DNA from 4 places in the Mesorhizobium sp. AR02 genome. Region 2 is predicted to be linked to each of the others. Evidence: predicted binding sites of a transcription regulator. Region 2 holds the regulator's gene; each other region holds the start of a gene.
The links. Region 2 encodes PhoB, which activates phosphate uptake and scavenging genes when phosphate is short. Its sites were predicted from a motif close to TGTCATNNANCTGTCAT; they were not measured.
Positions count from the first base shown of each region.

Region 1: a site for PhoB is predicted at 1,546-1,562, ahead of phnC (phosphonate ABC transporter ATP-binding protein). Genes of this name have one in related genera too.
Region 3: a site for PhoB is predicted at 2,265-2,281, ahead of phnF (phosphonate metabolism transcriptional regulator PhnF). Genes of this name have one in related genera too.
Region 4: a site for PhoB is predicted at 1,715-1,731, ahead of DBIPINDM_RS15280 (DUF1045 domain-containing protein). Genes of this name have one in related genera too.

Region 1 covers NZ_CP080531.1:3,961,817-3,966,024, forward strand. The annotation lists gene phnD (phosphonate ABC transporter substrate-binding protein) at 1-515, opposite strand, end outside; gene phnC (phosphonate ABC transporter ATP-binding protein) at 608-1,465, opposite strand; gene DBIPINDM_RS23335 (DUF1868 domain-containing protein) at 1,701-2,411, opposite strand; gene DBIPINDM_RS23340 (hypothetical protein) at 2,491-2,814, opposite strand; gene DBIPINDM_RS23345 (DapH/DapD/GlmU-related protein) at 3,037-3,654, opposite strand; gene phnL (phosphonate C-P lyase system protein PhnL) at 3,651-4,208, opposite strand, start outside.
Region 2 covers NZ_CP080531.1:3,431,881-3,436,088, reverse strand. The annotation lists gene xylF (D-xylose ABC transporter substrate-binding protein) at 1-158, opposite strand, end outside; gene DBIPINDM_RS20815 (ROK family protein) at 428-1,672, shown strand; gene phoB (phosphate regulon transcriptional regulator PhoB) at 1,885-2,574, opposite strand; gene phoU (phosphate signaling complex protein PhoU) at 2,594-3,301, opposite strand; gene pstB (phosphate ABC transporter ATP-binding protein PstB) at 3,327-4,130, opposite strand; gene pstA (phosphate ABC transporter permease PstA) at 4,127-4,208, opposite strand, start outside.
Region 3 covers NZ_CP080530.1:574,869-579,076, forward strand. The annotation lists gene phnH (phosphonate C-P lyase system protein PhnH) at 1-307, opposite strand, end outside; gene phnG (phosphonate C-P lyase system protein PhnG) at 304-768, opposite strand; gene DBIPINDM_RS02585 (alpha-D-ribose 1-methylphosphonate 5-triphosphate diphosphatase) at 810-1,952, opposite strand; gene DBIPINDM_RS02590 (hypothetical protein) at 1,949-2,170, opposite strand; gene phnF (phosphonate metabolism transcriptional regulator PhnF) at 2,299-3,024, shown strand; gene ltrA (group II intron reverse transcriptase/maturase) at 3,535-4,208, shown strand, end outside.
Region 4 covers NZ_CP080531.1:2,333,773-2,337,980, forward strand. The annotation lists gene iolE (myo-inosose-2 dehydratase) at 1-539, shown strand, start outside; gene DBIPINDM_RS15270 (DUF3329 domain-containing protein) at 583-801, shown strand; gene iolB (5-deoxy-glucuronate isomerase) at 806-1,618, shown strand; gene DBIPINDM_RS15280 (DUF1045 domain-containing protein) at 1,770-2,477, shown strand; gene DBIPINDM_RS15285 (alpha-D-ribose 1-methylphosphonate 5-triphosphate diphosphatase) at 2,529-3,668, shown strand; gene phnN (phosphonate metabolism protein/1,5-bisphosphokinase (PRPP-forming) PhnN) at 3,665-4,208, shown strand, end outside.

The DNA of each region.
Region 1 (4,208 bases), 530 kb from region 2:
GAGGCGAAGAAGGCCTCATTCGACGCGCCGGTGGTCTTCGGAATCTGCGTCAGCGGGATCAGGTAGCCCGAGGTCGAATCCGGATCGGCATAGCCGAGCTTCTTGCCCTTGGCCGACTTGATGTCGGTGATGCCGGAGGATTTCAGCGCCAGGCCGATCGAATAATAGCCGGTCGCGCCGTCGGTCTGCTGGGTGGTGAGGATCGGGGTGACCGCCTTCGGGTCCTTGATGTAGACGCTGGCATAGCCGGAGGCGCCGAGTTCGGCGAAGTCGAGCGTGCCGCCGAGCAGGCCCTGGATGACGCCGTCATAGTCGGCGGCGGGGAACAGCGAGACCTTTTCGAAGCCGAATTCGGCCTTCAAATGGTCGGCCAGGCACTGGTAGTTGCGCAGCCGGTCGGTTTCGTTTTCGCCGCCGAGGATGCCGACGCGGAATTCCTTCAGATCGGCGGCGTGGGCCATGCTGGTCGCCATGGCGAGCACCGAAACGGCGCTGAAAACCATCTTCCTGAACATTTGATGTCTCTCCTGTAAGTTCCGGCCCCGCGCCGGCAGCGTTCTTGATCTTGACAAGTGCCCTTGACGCGGGCTGGCGATCCCAACCGCTCTCAGTAACCGGGGAATGCGGGCTCGAGCGGTCCGGCGGATGCGGCGATCTTTTGCTTGAAGGCAACGCTGGTCGAGGTAATGGCCTCGGAGATTTCGCTGCCGTTGGCGTCGGCGCCATAGACGAGACGCACGGCCTCACGGTTGAGCTCTTCAGGCGGACCATCGAAGACGACCTTGCCGGCGGCCATGCCGATGATGCGGTTGCAATAGGTGCGCGCGGTATCGAGCGTGTGCAGATTGGTGACGACGGTGATGCCTTCGCGCAGATTGATGTCCTGCAGCGAATCCATCACAACCTTGGCGTTGAGCGGGTCGAGCGAGGCGATCGGCTCGTCGGCGAGGATCACCTTGGGCTGCTGCATCAGGGCGCGGGCGATGGCGACGCGCTGCTGCTGCCCACCAGACAAGGTACCGGCGGGCTGAAGCGCGGTGCGGGCGATGTCGAGCCGCTCAAGGGCGGTGACTGCCTCGGCGCATTCGGCGCGCGAGAACATGCCGAGAAGGTTGGACAGGGTCGAACGGTGGTTCAACTTGCCAAGCAGCACGTTGGTCAGCACGTCGAGGCGCGGCACCAGGTTGAACTGCTGGAAGATCATGGCGCAGTCGCGCTGCCAGCGCCGCAGCGGCGAGCCGCGCAGCTGGGAGACCTCGGCGCCGTCAAAAAAAATCGACCCCTGGCTGGGGTCGACAAGACGGTTGATCATACGAAGAAGGGTCGATTTGCCGGCGCCCGAACGGCCAATGACGCCGACCATCTGACCCTGCGGGATCGAGATGCTGACGTCGCTGACGGCGGTGTCCTTGCCAAATCGTCGGCTGACGCCGCGGATTTCGAGTGTGGCAGAGCTTGCTGACATGGGGCTGGGCTCCAGTCCGGGCCTTATTGATCGTCAGGCTCTCGCCTAACGCAGCCACATGAACCTGCCGTGTCGCCAGCATGTCAGTTTTGTTACGCTCCACAGGCGCGACAGCTGAAGCGCGTCGCGCTGAAACGAATTCATGCGACGCGCTTCAGGTCTTTGTCTTTATGCATGTCGTTCTTCCAAAACCGAGGTCAGTTTCGGGCGACATGCATTGGCGCCTGGCGGGCAATCAGCCGAGCACCAGCAATTCCTCGAAATGCTTCATGTCGCGGAAGGCGCAGAAGGTGGGGGCCCTGATCTCGATCACCGGCGCCTGCCGTGCGAAAAGTGCCAGGCCATCATCGAACAGCGCCTGCCATGCTGCCGCCCGCTCGTCCGCCAGACGCTGGATCTGGTAAGCGAAGGTGATGTGGAAGACATAAGCGTCGTGATCGGGGTGCCGATAGCCGAACGGCACCGCCAGCGCATCGCGCCATTGGCGCATGATGCGCACATCCTCATCGGTCGCACCGGCAACGGTGAGGCCGGTCGGCACGATTTCGACCACCTTGATGTTGAAGGGGCCGAAGCCCTCGAACCCTTTTAAGCGTTCCAGATAGAGCCGGGTCATCGCATCGATACTGGTGTCGAGCGGCACGTCCTGCGGCCAGTAGGGCAAGCGGCGGCGGTACTCGATGATGCCCTGGAACAGCGTCATGTGCAGGCTGGAGACCGGCGTGAAGGCCAGCCGGTCGGCATCGGGCATCGCCAGCATCTTGTCGCGCACCGTAAGCACCACGGCCTCTGAAGGCGAACCGCTGACGAGATGGCTGACGACGGTGTTGCCGGGCTCGGTCAGGAAATTGCCCGAGCTGTCGTAGCGTGTGCCGAGATGCGCTGGTGGTGTGGGATTGGAGCCGGCGAAGAATCCGGCGAGCGAGGGTCTGACGATGTCGAGCATAGCGATCTCCTTGGGGGAGATGGCGTCCTGTCCGAGTCATGTGTCAGGGATATGAAACAGGACCGGACGCGAAGGGTCTTCAAAGGCAAGGATTTGCTACAGGCTCACGATCAACTTCAAGGAGCTTATCCATATCGGCAATGATTTGCCGACGGTCGACCGACTTGATTGCATTGTACATTTGCATACTCTCGCTGTCCGGCTGGCATGAGACACTGCTGCGATGCGCCTCGCTCGCCCGGACTTGGCGTTGCTGCTCTTCGAGCGCTGCCTGCGTGGTATCTGAATTCCGCACGATAAACGCTTTAATGCGATCGATCTGAGATTGAAGGAAGACGAGAAAGTCGCGATCCTGTTGCGGAGAGCAGGCCTCGCCGACCGCTTCAATTTCGGTATAAATCATCCAAGCGCACAAGACAGCGCCGCGAGGATCAGTCTTTGGCACCTCGGCCGTGATGGCATGCTGAGGCAGGAGCGCCGCTAACCCAAATAGGCAAGGCCCAATCCACCGTTTGAGCATACCCGACCTCCACGACTCTCAAGCTCGGTAAAAGTACACCCAATAAAGGGCTAAATACGGCCTCAAGGCTGATCGCTATTCGCCGCCGCGGGCGAACGCAAATTGTCAGCCGCCATGCTTCTCGAGGAAAGCCTCAGCCGACAGCTCGCGAAAGTCGTCAAGCGACGCGCGCAGCCTGGCGTGGTCCCAGTCCCACCAGGCAAGCGCCTGGTAGCGCTCGGCGGTGCGGCGGTCGAAGCGTTCGCGGATCGGCTTTGCCGGCACGCCGGCGACGATGGTGTAGGGCGCGACATCCTTCGAGACGACGGCTCCGGCCCCAACCGCTGCGCCGTCGCCGACGGTGACGCCGGGCAGGACGGTCGAGCCGTGGCCGAGCCAGGTGTCGTGGCCGATGTTGACGCGCTTGGCGCGGCGCTGGGCGAAGAATTCGCTCTCGTGCTCGGCATCGTCCCAATAGTCCGAGGCGCGGTAGGTGAAGTGGTGCAGCGTCGGGCGCCAGGTCGGGTGGTTGGTGGCGTTGAGGCGCACGCTTGCCGCGATGTTGGCAAACTTGCCGATCGTCGCGCACCAGACGGCGCAATCCTGCATCATGTAGGAATAGTCGCCGAGCTCGCTTTCCGAAACCCGGCTGCGGTCGGCGATCTCGGTCCAGCGGCCAAGCGTCGAGTTCTGGACCTCTGCCGTCGGGTGAACCAGCGGTGTCTCCGACAATTTCCTGGTCATGCGGCGAGTTTTCCCGGAGCGAAAGCGGTGACGTCAATGATGCGGTCGGCAACCGCCTCGCGCACGTCGTGGTCGTGGAAGATGCCGAGCAGGGCGACTCCGGCCGCCTTCTTGGCGGCGATGAGTTCGATCACCACGTCACGATTTTTGGCGTCGAGTGAGGCGGTCGGCTCGTCGAGCAGCAGGATCGGATGCTCGGTGATGAAGCCGCGCGCGATGTTGACGCGCTGCTGCTCACCGCCGGAGAAGGTCGCCGGGGGCAGGGTCCAGAGTTTTTCCGGCAAATTGAGCTGCGCCAGCAGGGCGCGCGCCTTGCCGCGAGCAACCTCGCGCTCTTCGCCGCGCTCGACCAGCGGCTCGGCGACGACATCGAGCGCCGAGACGCGCGGCACTGTGCGCAGGAACTGGCTGACATAGCCGATCGTTTGCCGGCGTATGGCAAGCACGGTGCGGGGGCTGGCATGGGCGAGATCGATCAGTCCGTCCTCATGCTTGACGATGATCTGGCCCTCGTCGACGGCATAGTTGCCGTAGAGCATTTTCAGGATCGAGCT
Region 2 (4,208 bases):
TCGATCGCCTTCTTCATGGCGGCTTCGTCGGTCTTCCAGCGCTCTTCCTGGAAGTTGGACCACGAAACACCGATGACCTTGTCCTTCGCCTGCGCGACCGACGCAAGCGTCAGCGACATGGCGACACCCGCCAGGATGGCGGCCGTGAATCTCTTCATGATATCCTCCCTGCGCCGCGTATGGCGCGACCAAACTGGCCCTAAGGCCGGCACAGAGGCTCTATTTTTTCGAGCCTCGAAAAAACACTGAGCCAACACCGGAACGCTGTCAACAACGATTCTGATGGATTTTGATGTCCCTGCGAATTTTTTTCGAGCCCCGGAATAAATAAATGACAGGACGGGCCGCTTCTGCCACTATTTGGGCGTGTCGTCGGCAGCGTTCGAGGGGCAGGAAGAACCGCGGCGACCGGGAGGATGTGGGAAACATGTCGGTCGGAATCCGCCACGACGATCTGCGCCGGCGCAACCGCGCGATGGTGATTGCGGCCGTGCGCCGGGCCGGTCGGCCCTCGCGCACCGAGATTGCCGCGACCACCGGCCTCAGCCATTCGACCATATCGGCGATCTCTTCCGACCTGATCGGCGAAGGCATCCTGGCCGAAGGCAAGCCGAGCGAAGCCGGCGCGCTGAAACGCGGCAGGCCACAGGTTGGCCTCGGCCTCAATCCGGAGGCCGCGGCTGTCATGACCGTGGTGCTGTCGCTGAATTTCCTCTCCGTCGCCGTCATCGACTATGCCGGCCAGGTGGTATCGGAAGAACAGCGCCGGCTGGACACGCTGACCATGTCGCGCGAGGCGCTGATCGGTGAATGCGTCGCCATCGTACGACGGCGCCTCGAGGATCCCGATATCGACGTGCGCAGCGTCGCCCGCATCGCGCTGGCGATCCAGGGCATCACCGACACCGAGGCCCGCTCGATGCTGTGGTCGCCGATCACACCGCAGACCGACATCGCCTTCGCCGACATACTCGAGGCCGAGTTCGGCATCCCCGCCACCATGGAAAACGACTGCAACATGATGGCGGTGGCGCTGCGCTGGCGCGATCCGGAGCGCTACCGCGACGACTTCATCGCCATCCTTCTGTCGCACGGCATCGGCATGGGCCTGGTGCTGAAGGGCGAGCTGTTTACCGGCACCCATTCCTCTGGTGGCGAGTTCGGCCACATGATCCATCGGCCGGGCGGCGCGCTCTGCCGCTGCGGACGCCGCGGCTGCGTCGAGGCCTATGCCGGCAACTACGCCATCTGGCGCAACGCCAGGCAGCTCAGCGAGGACACCGAGCCGGTCGCCGATGTCAGCGACGCGCAGATGCGGGCGCTCGCCGCGACGGCGCGGGAACGGGACGGCCCCGAGCGCGAAGCCTACCGCAGGGCCGGCGAGGCACTCGGTTATGGCCTCGGCAGCCTGTTCGCGCTGATCGATCCCGCACCCGTCGCCATGGTCGGCGTCAGCGCCGCCGCCTTCGACCTGATCGAGCCGGCACTGCGCGAGGCGATCGCCCAGACCGCAGGCGGCCAGCACTCGAAATCGATTTCCTTCGACACCGAGCCGAACGAACTGCCGCTGATCCGCGAAGGCTGCGCCATGCGCGCACTGACCTTCGTCGACCAGGAAATTTTCGCGCCGGGGGTGCAGGGTAAGTCAGGCGTTGGAAAGAACGTAGCCTGAGCTGACGTCCGTCATTGATGCCGTAGACCATCGCCGACTTTGGAGATTGGCAGAAGCCTCTCAGCTTCGTCATCAACTCTGAGGAATGGTGGCGTCGCTTCGCTCCTTGCTCCGCCATAGGATGACGAGGTCATGAGCGTCTCAGCCAATCATCAATGCGTGTGACCCGGGAGTGGAGACATTCAACCTATCAACGCTTCCGCGCCAAGGCTCTAATCTTCCCTGATCGCGTAGCCGGCGCCCCGAATGGTTCTAATCACGTCCGGCATGCGGCCATTGTTGACCGCCTTGCGCAGCCGGCCGACATGCACGTCGACGGTGCGCTCGTCGATATAGATCGTCTCGCCCCAGACATTGTCGAGCAGCTGGCTGCGCGAGAACACGCGGCCGGGATGACGCATCATGAATTCGAGCAGGCGGAACTCGGTCGGCCCGAGCCGGATCTCGCTCTTCTTGCGATAAACCCGGTGCGATTCACGGTCGAGCACGATGTCGCCGACCTTGAGCACGCTGGACAGAACTTCCGGCTTGGCGCGGCGCAGCAGCGCCTTGACGCGAGCCATGAATTCCGGCGTCGAGAACGGCTTGACCAGATAGTCGTCGGCGCCGGTCGAGAGCCCACGTACGCGGTCGCTTTCTTCGCCCCGCGCGGTCAGCATGATGATCGGCAGCCGCTCGGTCTCGGGCCGCATCCGCAGGCGCCGACAGAGTTCGATGCCGGACACCGCCGGCACCATCCAGTCGAGCACCAGAAGGTCGGGCACGTTCTCCTGCAGGCGGATTTCAGCCTCGTCGCCGCGCGGCACCACCTCCACCTGGTAGCCTTCGGATTCAAGATTGTAACGGAGCAGCACCCCCAGCGGCTCCTCATCCTCCACCACCATAATGCGTGGCGCGATCATCGATTGGTCACCTCTTGCGTCAGGCCGCGGGCGCCGACATCGCCGTCTCGTCCTGCTTGGGACGATTGGCGGGCAACTGCGTGCCGGTCAGGACATAGTAGGCGTTTTCGGCAATGTTGGTCACGTGGTCGCCGATGCGTTCGAGATTCTTGGCGCAGAACAACAGATGCGTGCAAGCCGTGATGTTGCGCGGATCCTCCATCATGTAGGTCAGCAGTTCGCGGAAGACGGAGGTGTATTTGACGTCGATGCGTTCGTCGTCGGCGCGCAGCTTCGCCAGTGCCGCGGCATCGCGCGCCGCATACTCTTCGATCACGCCCTGCACCTGGATCAGCACCAGCTGTGCCATGGCGTCGATGGAATGCGACAGGTCGCGCGGCGTGGCGCTGAGGCCGACGGTGCCGACGCGCTTGGCGATGTTCTTGGCAAGGTCGCCAATGCGCTCGAGGTCGCCGGCCATGCGGATCGACCCGACGACATGGCGCAGATCATCGGCCATCGGCTGGCGCTTGGCGATCAGCGTGATGGCGCGGTCGTCGAGCTCGCGCTGACGCGCGTCCATGATGGCATCGTCGGAAACCACGCGCTGAGCGAGAGCGTTGTCGGAATTCAGCAGCGCCTTGGTGGCGCCACCGACCATCGAGCCGGCGAGATCGCCCATGTCACTGATCAGCCTGCTGATCTGTCCGAGATCCTCGTCGAAGGCTGCAACTGTGTGTTCGGCCATGATCCTGGTCCTCGTATGCGTGCGATCAGCCGAAGCGGCCGGTGATGTAGTCTTGCGTGCGCTTCTCGCGAGGCGACGTGAAGATCTTCTCGGTTTTGTCGAACTCGACCAGTTCGCCCAGATACATGAAAGCGGTCTGCTTCGAGACACGCGCCGCCTGCTGCATGTTGTGGGTGACGATGACGATCGTGTAGTCGGCCTGCAATTCGTCGATCAGCTCCTCGATCTTGGCGGTCGACAGCGGGTCGAGCGCCGAGGCCGGCTCGTCGAGCAGAATGACCTCCGGCTTCACCGCCACCGTGCGGGCGATGCAAAGCCGCTGCTGCTGGCCGCCAGACAGGCTGAGGCCGCTGGCATTGAGCTTGTCCTTGACCTCGGTCCACAGTGCTGCGCGCTTCAGCGCCTGCTCGACACGGCCGTCCATCTCGGCCTTGCTGATCTTCTCATAGAGCCTGACGCCGAAAGCGATGTTCTCATAGATCGACATCGGGAACGGCGTCGGCTTCTGGAACACCATGCCGATCTTGGTGCGCAGCAGGTTGAGATCCTGCGAGCGGTCGAGAACGTTCTGGCCGTCGAGCAGCACCTGGCCCTCGGCGGTCTGCTTGGGATAAAGCTCGTAGATGCGGTTGAAGACGCGCAGCAGCGTCGACTTTCCGCAGCCCGACGGGCCAATGAAGGCGGTGACGCTGCGCTCGGGCAGCGACAGCGTGATATCCTTCAGCGCCTTCGACTGGCCATAGTAGAAGTTGAGGTTCTTGACCTCGATCTTGGCCTTGGCCACCGCCTCGGCGGCGATCGTCATGTCTGGAGACAACATCTGGCTCATTTGTCCTCTCTGCGTCCGGTCAGGCTGCGCGCAAAGATGCTGAGCGCGAGAACCGTCAATGTGATTATGAGTGCGCCG
Region 3 (4,208 bases), on a different replicon from region 2:
TCAGCGGCAGGCTGCAATGAAAACGAAGCCAAGCGGTCAGCTCGCCACAATCTTGCCTATTGTCGAGCCAGGCCGGTGTTTCGAAATCCATCAGTGACAGGCAGAGAGCAGCGGTTGCCGACGAGAAGGGCCGCGGCGCCGTCAGCGTCCGGTCGAGCGGCACGACGCGACCGGGATACGCCGTCGCAAGCAGAGCGGCACGAAACACGACTTGGGCGTCGAAGACCGGATCGGCAAAGCCTGGTTTCAACGAAACGCTGGCGGACGACATGGCGCCCTCGGCAAACGTACCAGATTGGACTGTCATGGCAGATCCTCCCCGCGCACCATGGTGAAGAAATCGACTTTGGTGGATGCGGCCTTGCGGCTTTTCTCCATCCGCCGCACTTCGGCTTTTTGGCGCAGCGGCTCGATTACCTTGGCCATGACCTCGTCATGGCGGTCCGGTTGCTGCAACAGCGCATCGACGATCGCTGCCAGTTCTGCCTGGCGCTTGTCACGTCCCTGCACATAACCATGGCCGACCGTCCCCTCTTTGAGCTGGACCGAGGCGCGGGCGACCGTCATCTCGCCCAGGTTGAACACATTTCCCGTGCCACCGGCACGGCCCCGAACCATCACCAGGCCGACATTGGGAGTCCGAAGCCATTCAAAGAGCACGCCGCTCGCCAAGTCGGTCGCCAAGGCCTCAAGCTCGCTGCCAACACTGCGGGACAAAATCCCGAGCCATTCGGAGCGCTTTGCAATGGCAACCGACTCGGCTTGCATCTCCATTTTCGAGTTCATCAGTTGTCTTCCTTTTGGTGTCCTTAGAGATATTGTTTTCCAGCGACCCAAATGTTGCGGATCACCGGCACGCCGTCGACGAGGCGCACGCGGATTAGGTCGGCGCGCAGACCAGGAGCGATGCGGCCGCGATCGATAAAGCCAAGCAAGTCGGCGGGATTTTTCGTCACCATGGCAACCGCCTCCGGGAGATCGAAGCCTTTGGCCGCGAGCGCGAATACGGCATGAAGCAGACTTCCCGGCACGTAGTCGGAGGTGAGCACGTCAAGCAGACCGTGGTCGGCAAGTTCCATTGCGCTGACATTGCCGTAATGCGAGCCGCCAAGAATGATGTTCGGCGAACCCATGACGATCTGCATGCCGAGTTCACGGGCGCGCCGTGCCGCTGTGAGGGTGGTTGGAAACTCACTGATCGTGATGCCGTCGCTATGAGATTCTTCGACGTTTCCGATCGTCGTGTCGTCGTGACTGGCGATGCGAATATTGTGCTCGCGGCAGAGGCATCCGATTGTCGAACGGCTCTGCGGTACATATTGCTGCTGATGGTCTCGGCGTTCGGCGATGTAGAGCGCGAACTCGTCCTCGGTCCAGACTCGGGCGTTCTTCTTGGCGCGCCACTCCCGATAGAGCGTCAGATTATGCCACTGCCGCTGGCCCGGTGTGTGATCCATCATGCTGATCAGCTTCAGCCCGGGATTGTCGATGTGCCGTTCGACCAATGGCAGCAGGGCCGAGTCTGACAGCTCGCAACGAAAATGGAAATAATGATCGATCTTGAGAAGACCGGCGGCGCGCGCCGTCGTCAGTCCGTTGATCACCTCGTTCAGCATGGCAGTGCGGGCGCGGCCGCTGTCGTAGTCGCCCAGAGACAGCGCATCGAGCACGGTCGTGATGCCGGCGCCCAGCAACTCCCAATCATGTGCAAGCAAGGCGGCGAGTGGTATGGGCCATTGGACGCCCGGCCGCGGGTGCATGAACTGCTCAACATTGTCGGTGTGCAGGTCGATCAGGCCGGGCAGAAGGAAGTCGCCCTCGCAATCGAGCACATTGATCCGGCCCGTCGTTGCAGCGCCAATGGAAGACACCATTGCGTCATGGATTTCCAGGGTGCCTTCGGTAACGCGATCTTCCTGGACGATCCGCGCATTGCTAAGTTGCAAGCTCATTGGCTGTCACCTTCAGCTTGTTTGGCGACAGCAAACGACCCGAGCCTGTCGGCCGATGGGAATAAAATTGTTAGGCGGGTTAGGTCTTTCGGCGACAGCCTGGCGGCGCGCAACAACGGCTCATCGAGCTCTCCATGGATCAAGTTTTCAGCCGTCATTCTGTCAGGTTGCCGCCGGCTAGCCTCGAGGAAGACAGCCGGGCTCGGTTTGGTTGCCATGCTACGAAATCCATGGTTGTCGAGTGTGCCTGCTCGGGATAGAATAGCCAACCATGTTCAGACATGTCAACATGAGGGCACATCGCACGGTTTCATGACGGTGAGATGACTATTCGAAAGAGAAGCGAATGAATGAGATGAGCCACGAGTTGATGAACGAGCTGCCGCGGTGGAGGCAGATCGAACTGACACTCCTGAAGGAAATCGATGCCGGCGCGTTCAGGGTTGGGCAGAAGCTACCTGGCGAAAATGTCCTTGCGCCTCATTTTGGCGTCACCAGGACAACGGTCCGGCGGGCATTGGGAGAACTACAGAATAAGGGCGTGCTGCGTATTGAACGTGGACGTGGCGCCTTCGTAGAGCGTCGGATTCAGTACGGACTTGGCGCCGGGTCTTCCTTTATGGCTAACCTTCGCGACGCGAGCTTGGAGCCCGCGGTAGAGATTCTTGCGAAGTTTGAGGTGTCTGCCTCTACGGAAATCGCAAATCGACTGCAGATTCCGATAGGTGAGCCCGTCCTGGTCATCGATACGGTTGGTAAGGCAAGCGATCTGACGATCTCAGTTTCGCGGCATCATTTGCCTTTGCGCCTTTTTCCAGATGCACTCAATCGGATCTCGAGTTTTTCCTGCATCACTGAAGTCTATCGGCTCTTTGGCTACGAAAATACGCGTCGCACTCATTGTCATATAGAAGCGCGCTTGCCCTCGTCTGAAGAAGCCAGACGGCTCGAACAGCCAAAAACCGAACCCATCCTTGAAGTGGAAAGTGTTAAAATGATCGACGAAACCCCGATCGACTACAGCATCGGCCGCTTCTCAGCTGCCCGCGTCTCGGTTTATTTTGATAATTGAAGCCGCTAACCCGTCCTATTCAGTGCGCCCCGATGGCGCGTATCACCAGTGGAGGAAGGTTCCACCCAGATAGTAGTCGATTGGTCTGGTAGCTGACGAGCGGCTCGGTCGGGTAACTGGCCGGGTCGAAGCCTCGTGACAAAGGCCGCCTTGGGCGGTTGAGCAATCCGATGGGCCGTAACGTGAGTGAAGCCTGAGCAGGCCTCGAAAGTGATGATGTGGATGCCGACCCGCCTGAATTTCGGGGAAGGCCGCGCGAACGGGGAAGCAATCGACATGTGCACCCGTTCGATCCGCCGGGGTAATGGGCACGGCACGTCGGAAGGGTGATACGGGTAGGGGGAGACCCGCTCGGCATGAGGGTAGCGGCCTCAACGCAGCCGTCAGGGCGGCGGTGCCGGTGGGAGTCGGACAGGGTCATAATACCGCTGAAGCCGGGTAATGCCGGTGGAGGGAAGGGCCCTGACTTCTGGTGTGCTTTTGACGTTGGTGAGGAGGGGGTGATTGGCGATGAGCCTCGAAACACCCGAAAAGATCAGGAACCTTCAGAGGAAGCTGTACCGTAAGGCGAAGGCGGAGCCCGCTTTCCGCTTCTACGTGCTCTACGACAAGATCTGCCGTGAGGACATGCTGCGCCATGCCTATGCGCTGGCCCGCGCCAATGCGGGTTCGCCGGGCGTGGACAATGTGACCTTCGCGAAGATCGAGGCGGAAGGCGCGGAGAGGTGGCTGGCGGGCCTGCGCGAGGAACTTGTCTCGAAGACCTATCGGCCGCAGCCGGTGCGACGGGTGATGATCCCGAAGCCGGGGGGCGGCGAACGTCCGCTCGGCATCCCGACCATTCGGGACCGGGTGGTTCAGACCGTCGCGAAGCTGGTGCTGGAACCGATATTCGAGGCGGACTTCGAGGATGGTGCCTATGGCTATCGGCCCAGACGCAGTGGGACCGACGCAATCAAGGAAGTGCACCGGCTTGTCTGCCGGGGCCACACGGACGTGGTAGACGCCGATTTGTCGAAATACTTCGACACGATTCCGCATTCGGACCTCCTCAAATCGGTGGCCCGACGCATTGTCGACCGGCACGTGCTGCGGCTGATCAAGCTGTGGCTGAAAGCGCCGATCGAAGAGCGGGACGGTGACGGGAAACGGCACGTGAGCGGTGGTAAGAGCAGCACGCGCGG
Region 4 (4,208 bases), 1.1 Mb from region 2:
ACGAGATGAAGGCCTATGCAAGGCGCCTGACGGAATTCGGCGAATGGTGTGCGGAGCAAGGCATGCCGCTGTCCTACCACCATCATATGGCGGCTGTGGTCGAGACCGAGCCGGAGCTCGACGCCTTCATGCGCCATTCCGGCGAAGGCATTCCGCTGCTGCTCGATGCCGGTCATCTGGCCTTCGCCGGCGGCGATGTGCTGCGCGCCATCAACAACCACCACAAGCGCATCAGCCATGTGCATGTGAAGGATGTGCGCATGGGCGTGATTGACGGGCTCGACCGCACCAAGCAGTCCTTCCTCGATGCCGTGGCGCTCGGCGCCTTCACCGTGCCGGGCGACGGCTCGCTGGATTTCGGCGCCATCGTGCAACGCTTCGCCGACCATGGCTATGAAGGCTGGTTCGTGGTCGAGGCCGAGCAGGACCCCAAGAAGAACCCGCCGCTCAAGATGGCGCAGGTCGGCCACAAGGAATTGATGCGTGTGATGACCGCCGCCGGCTACACCGTCGAAACCCAAGGGTTCCCGAATGCCTGACGCGATGGGTTCACGGCGAAGCAGGTTGCTGTAGATTGGCGCGATGAAAGATTCCGAGCACCCGTTCTTCCGGCCCTTATGGCGGCGTGTCGCTGTCGTCGCCGTCTGCGTCATCTGGTCGATCATCGAGTTCGCCACCGGCACACCATTCTGGGGCGTCATCGCGCTAGGCTTCGCCGGCTATGGCGTCTGGCAGTTTTTCTATCTCTACAAGCCGGCCGACGAGAACAAGGCGACGGCCGAGGCCGAACCGAAGGAGTAACCCGATGTCGAAGCTGCTGGTAAAGGCCGACAAGGGCCATGGCCGCGTCGCCCATGTGACGCCGAAAAGCGCCGGCTGGACCTATGTCGGTTTCGACCTGCATCGGCTGCGACCCGGCGAAAGTGCCTCGGGAAAGACGGACGATCGCGAAGTCTGCCTGGTGTTCGTCACCGGCAAGGGCACGGCGAAAGCCGGCGGCAAGGATCTCGGCCTGCTCGGCGAACGCATGTCACCCTTCGAAGGCAAGCCGTGGTCCGTCTATGTACCCGAGGGATCGGACTGGTCGGTGACAGCCGATACGGACCTCGAACTCGCGGTCTGCTCGGCGCCCGGCCTCGGCGGCGGGCTGCCGGTCCGGGTGATCGGACCCGACGATCTCGGCCAGGAGGTGCGCGGTAAGGGCACCAACACGCGCTACGTCACCAACATCCTGCCGGAAGGCAAGCCGGCGGACTCGCTGCTGGTGGTCGAGGTCATCACGCCCGGCGGCCACACGTCGAGCTATCCGCCGCACAAGCACGACCAGGACAATCTGCCAGCTGAATCCTATCTCGAGGAGACCTATTACCACCGCCTCAACCCGCCGCAGGGCTTTGCCTTCCAGCGCGTCTATACCGACGCCGACAAGGATGGCCATCGGGCGCTCGACGAAGCGATGGCGATCGAGGATGGCGATGTCGTGCTGGTGCCCAAGGGTTATCACCCCTGCGCCGCCTGCCATGGCTACGACCTCTATTATCTCAACGTCATGGCCGGACCGAAGCGGACGTGGAAATTCCACAATGCACCCGAGCACGAATGGTTGATGAAGGCCTGACCGGTCCGGGATTCCGATTGAACCTATTGGTCCAGCTGGGAAAAATCGTCGGCTAAGGACCTGTGGGGTCGATTTGCCTTCGAAAACCCTTCAAAGCTTCGTCAATCCGTCATGGAAATCACCTATGGCAGCGGGCTGACGAGGATTTTCGATGCGCTACGCCATCTATTTTACCCCGAGGCAGGACGAACCGCTGGCGCGGATCGCCGCCAACTGGCTGGGCCGCGACCCGTTCGGCGCGGCGACAAGGCCGGTCGAGGCCGTGGCCGATTTGTCGGCGGCGGAAGTCGCCTTCCACACCGCTTCGGCACGCCGCTATGGCTTCCACGCGACGCTGAAAGCCCCCTTCCGCCTGGCAGCCAACGAGACCGAGACCTCGCTGCGCGCGGGGCTCGACCATTTTGCCGAAGCGACCCCGGTGGTGACGATCCCGCGGCTCGTCGTCAGCCAGATCGACAGCTTCTTCGCGCTGGTGCCGGAGGGGCCGTTGCCTTCGCTCAACCGCTTCGCCGACGACGTCGTGCGCGATTTCGACCGGTTCCGCGCGCCGCTGACCGAGGCCGAGATCGAGCGGCGCAGCCCGGATTCGCTGAAGCCGGCCGAGTTCCGCAATCTCTGCCAGTGGGGCTACCCCTATGTCTTCGAGACCTTTCGTTTCCACATGACGCTGTCCGGCCGGGCGGGGCCACAGGAAAGCCCCCGTTTGCGCGCAGCAATCGACAGCCTGTTCGCGGAGGTTCTGCGGCAGCCTGTGCTGGTGGACGCGCTGACACTGTTTGTCGAACCCGAACCCGGTGCGCCGTTCATGGTGCTTTCCCAGCACGCGCTGGGACGCCGCCCGGCCAGAAGAATCGCCTGAATAACTCCAGCCGGAATTGCTCCGGCCAGGAATAACCAAGGACTGCCTGAAATGACCGCCGAGACCGTTCTTTCCAACGCCCGCATCGTGCTTGCCGACGAGATCGTCGAGGGTTCGCTGGTGCTGCGTGACGGCTTTATCGCCGGCATCGATGCAGGTTCTGGCCGGACTGGCGAGGATATGGGCGGCGACTATGTCATTCCCGGGCTGGTCGAACTGCACACCGACCATCTCGAAGGCCACTATGCGCCACGGCCGAAAGTGCGCTGGAACCCGATCGCCGCGGTGCTTGCCCATGACGCGCAGGTGGCGACCGCCGGCATCACCACCGTGCTCGACGCCTTGCGCGTCGGCATGGACGAGGACGCAGATCTGACATCGACCGACATCCGCAAGCTGGCCGACGCGATCGAGGATAGCGTCGCGCAGGACCGGTTGCGGGCCGACCATTTCATTCATCTGCGCTGCGAGGTTTCGGCGCCGGACTGCCTGCAGGCCTTCGCCAATTTCGATCAGGACGACCGGGTCAAGCTGGCATCGCTGATGGACCATGCCCCCGGCCAGCGCCAGTTCGTCAATCTCGAAACCTATGCCTACTATTACCAGCGCAAGCTGAAGCTGACCGACCGCGACTTCAAATTGTTCTGCGAAAAGCGAATGGCGGAATCAGCGCGCAATTCGGCGCCGAACCGCGCGGTGATCGCCGCCGCCTGCCACGAGCGCGGCATCGTGCTGGCCAGCCATGACGACGCCACATCAGGCCATGTCGACGAGGCGATCGAGCAAGGCGTGCGCGTTGCCGAGTTCCCGACCACCGAGGAAGCCGCGCGTGCTTCGAAGGCTGCCGGCCTCGGCGTGCTGATGGGCGCGCCCAACGTCATGCGCGGCGCCTCGCATTCGGGCAATGTCTCGGCACGCACGCTGGCCAGCGACGGCCTGCTCGACATCCTGTCGTCCGACTATATTCCCTTCAGCCTGATCCAGTCGGCCTTCTTCCTCGGTGATATGGTCGAAGGCATTTCGCTGCCGCAGGCGGTCGCCATGGTGTCGAAGAACCCGGCCGAAGCCGTTGGCCTCAACGACCGCGGCATCATCGAGCAAGGCCGCCGCGCCGATCTGGTGCGCGTGCGCGTCGATGACCATGTTCCGGTCGTGCGCACCGTCTGGCGGCAGGGACGCCGGGTCGCATGATGGTGTCGGCCTTGATCGAGCGTGAATTGTCCGCTGAAACGTTTCCAATCCGCCATGGCGTCTTTGTTGCCGTCGTGGGCCCAAGTGGCGCCGGCAAGGACACGGTGATCGGCTACGCCCGCGCCCTCTTTGCCGACGAGAGCCGGCTGGAGTTCGTCCGCCGCGTCATCACCAGGCCGAGCGATGCGGCGAGCGAGGATCACGACACGCTGGCCGACGCCGCCTTTGTCGAAGCCGAGGCCGATGGCGCCTTCGCCATCTCCTGGGAGGCGCATGGTCTGCGCTATGGCCTGCCGGCCGATGTCGACTGGTCGGTCGCCAATGGCCATGTCGCGGTGGCGAACGTATCGCGGGCGATCATCCCCTCCTTGCGCGAGCGCTATGCCAATCTGGCCATTGTCGAGATCACCGCCTCGCACGGCGTTCTTGCCGAGCGGCTGGCGATGCGCGGCCGCGAGTCGCGCGGCGAAGTGCTGGCTCGCCTGGCACGCAGCGCCAATGTGACCCTGTCCGGTCCCGGCGTCACCACGATCGACAATA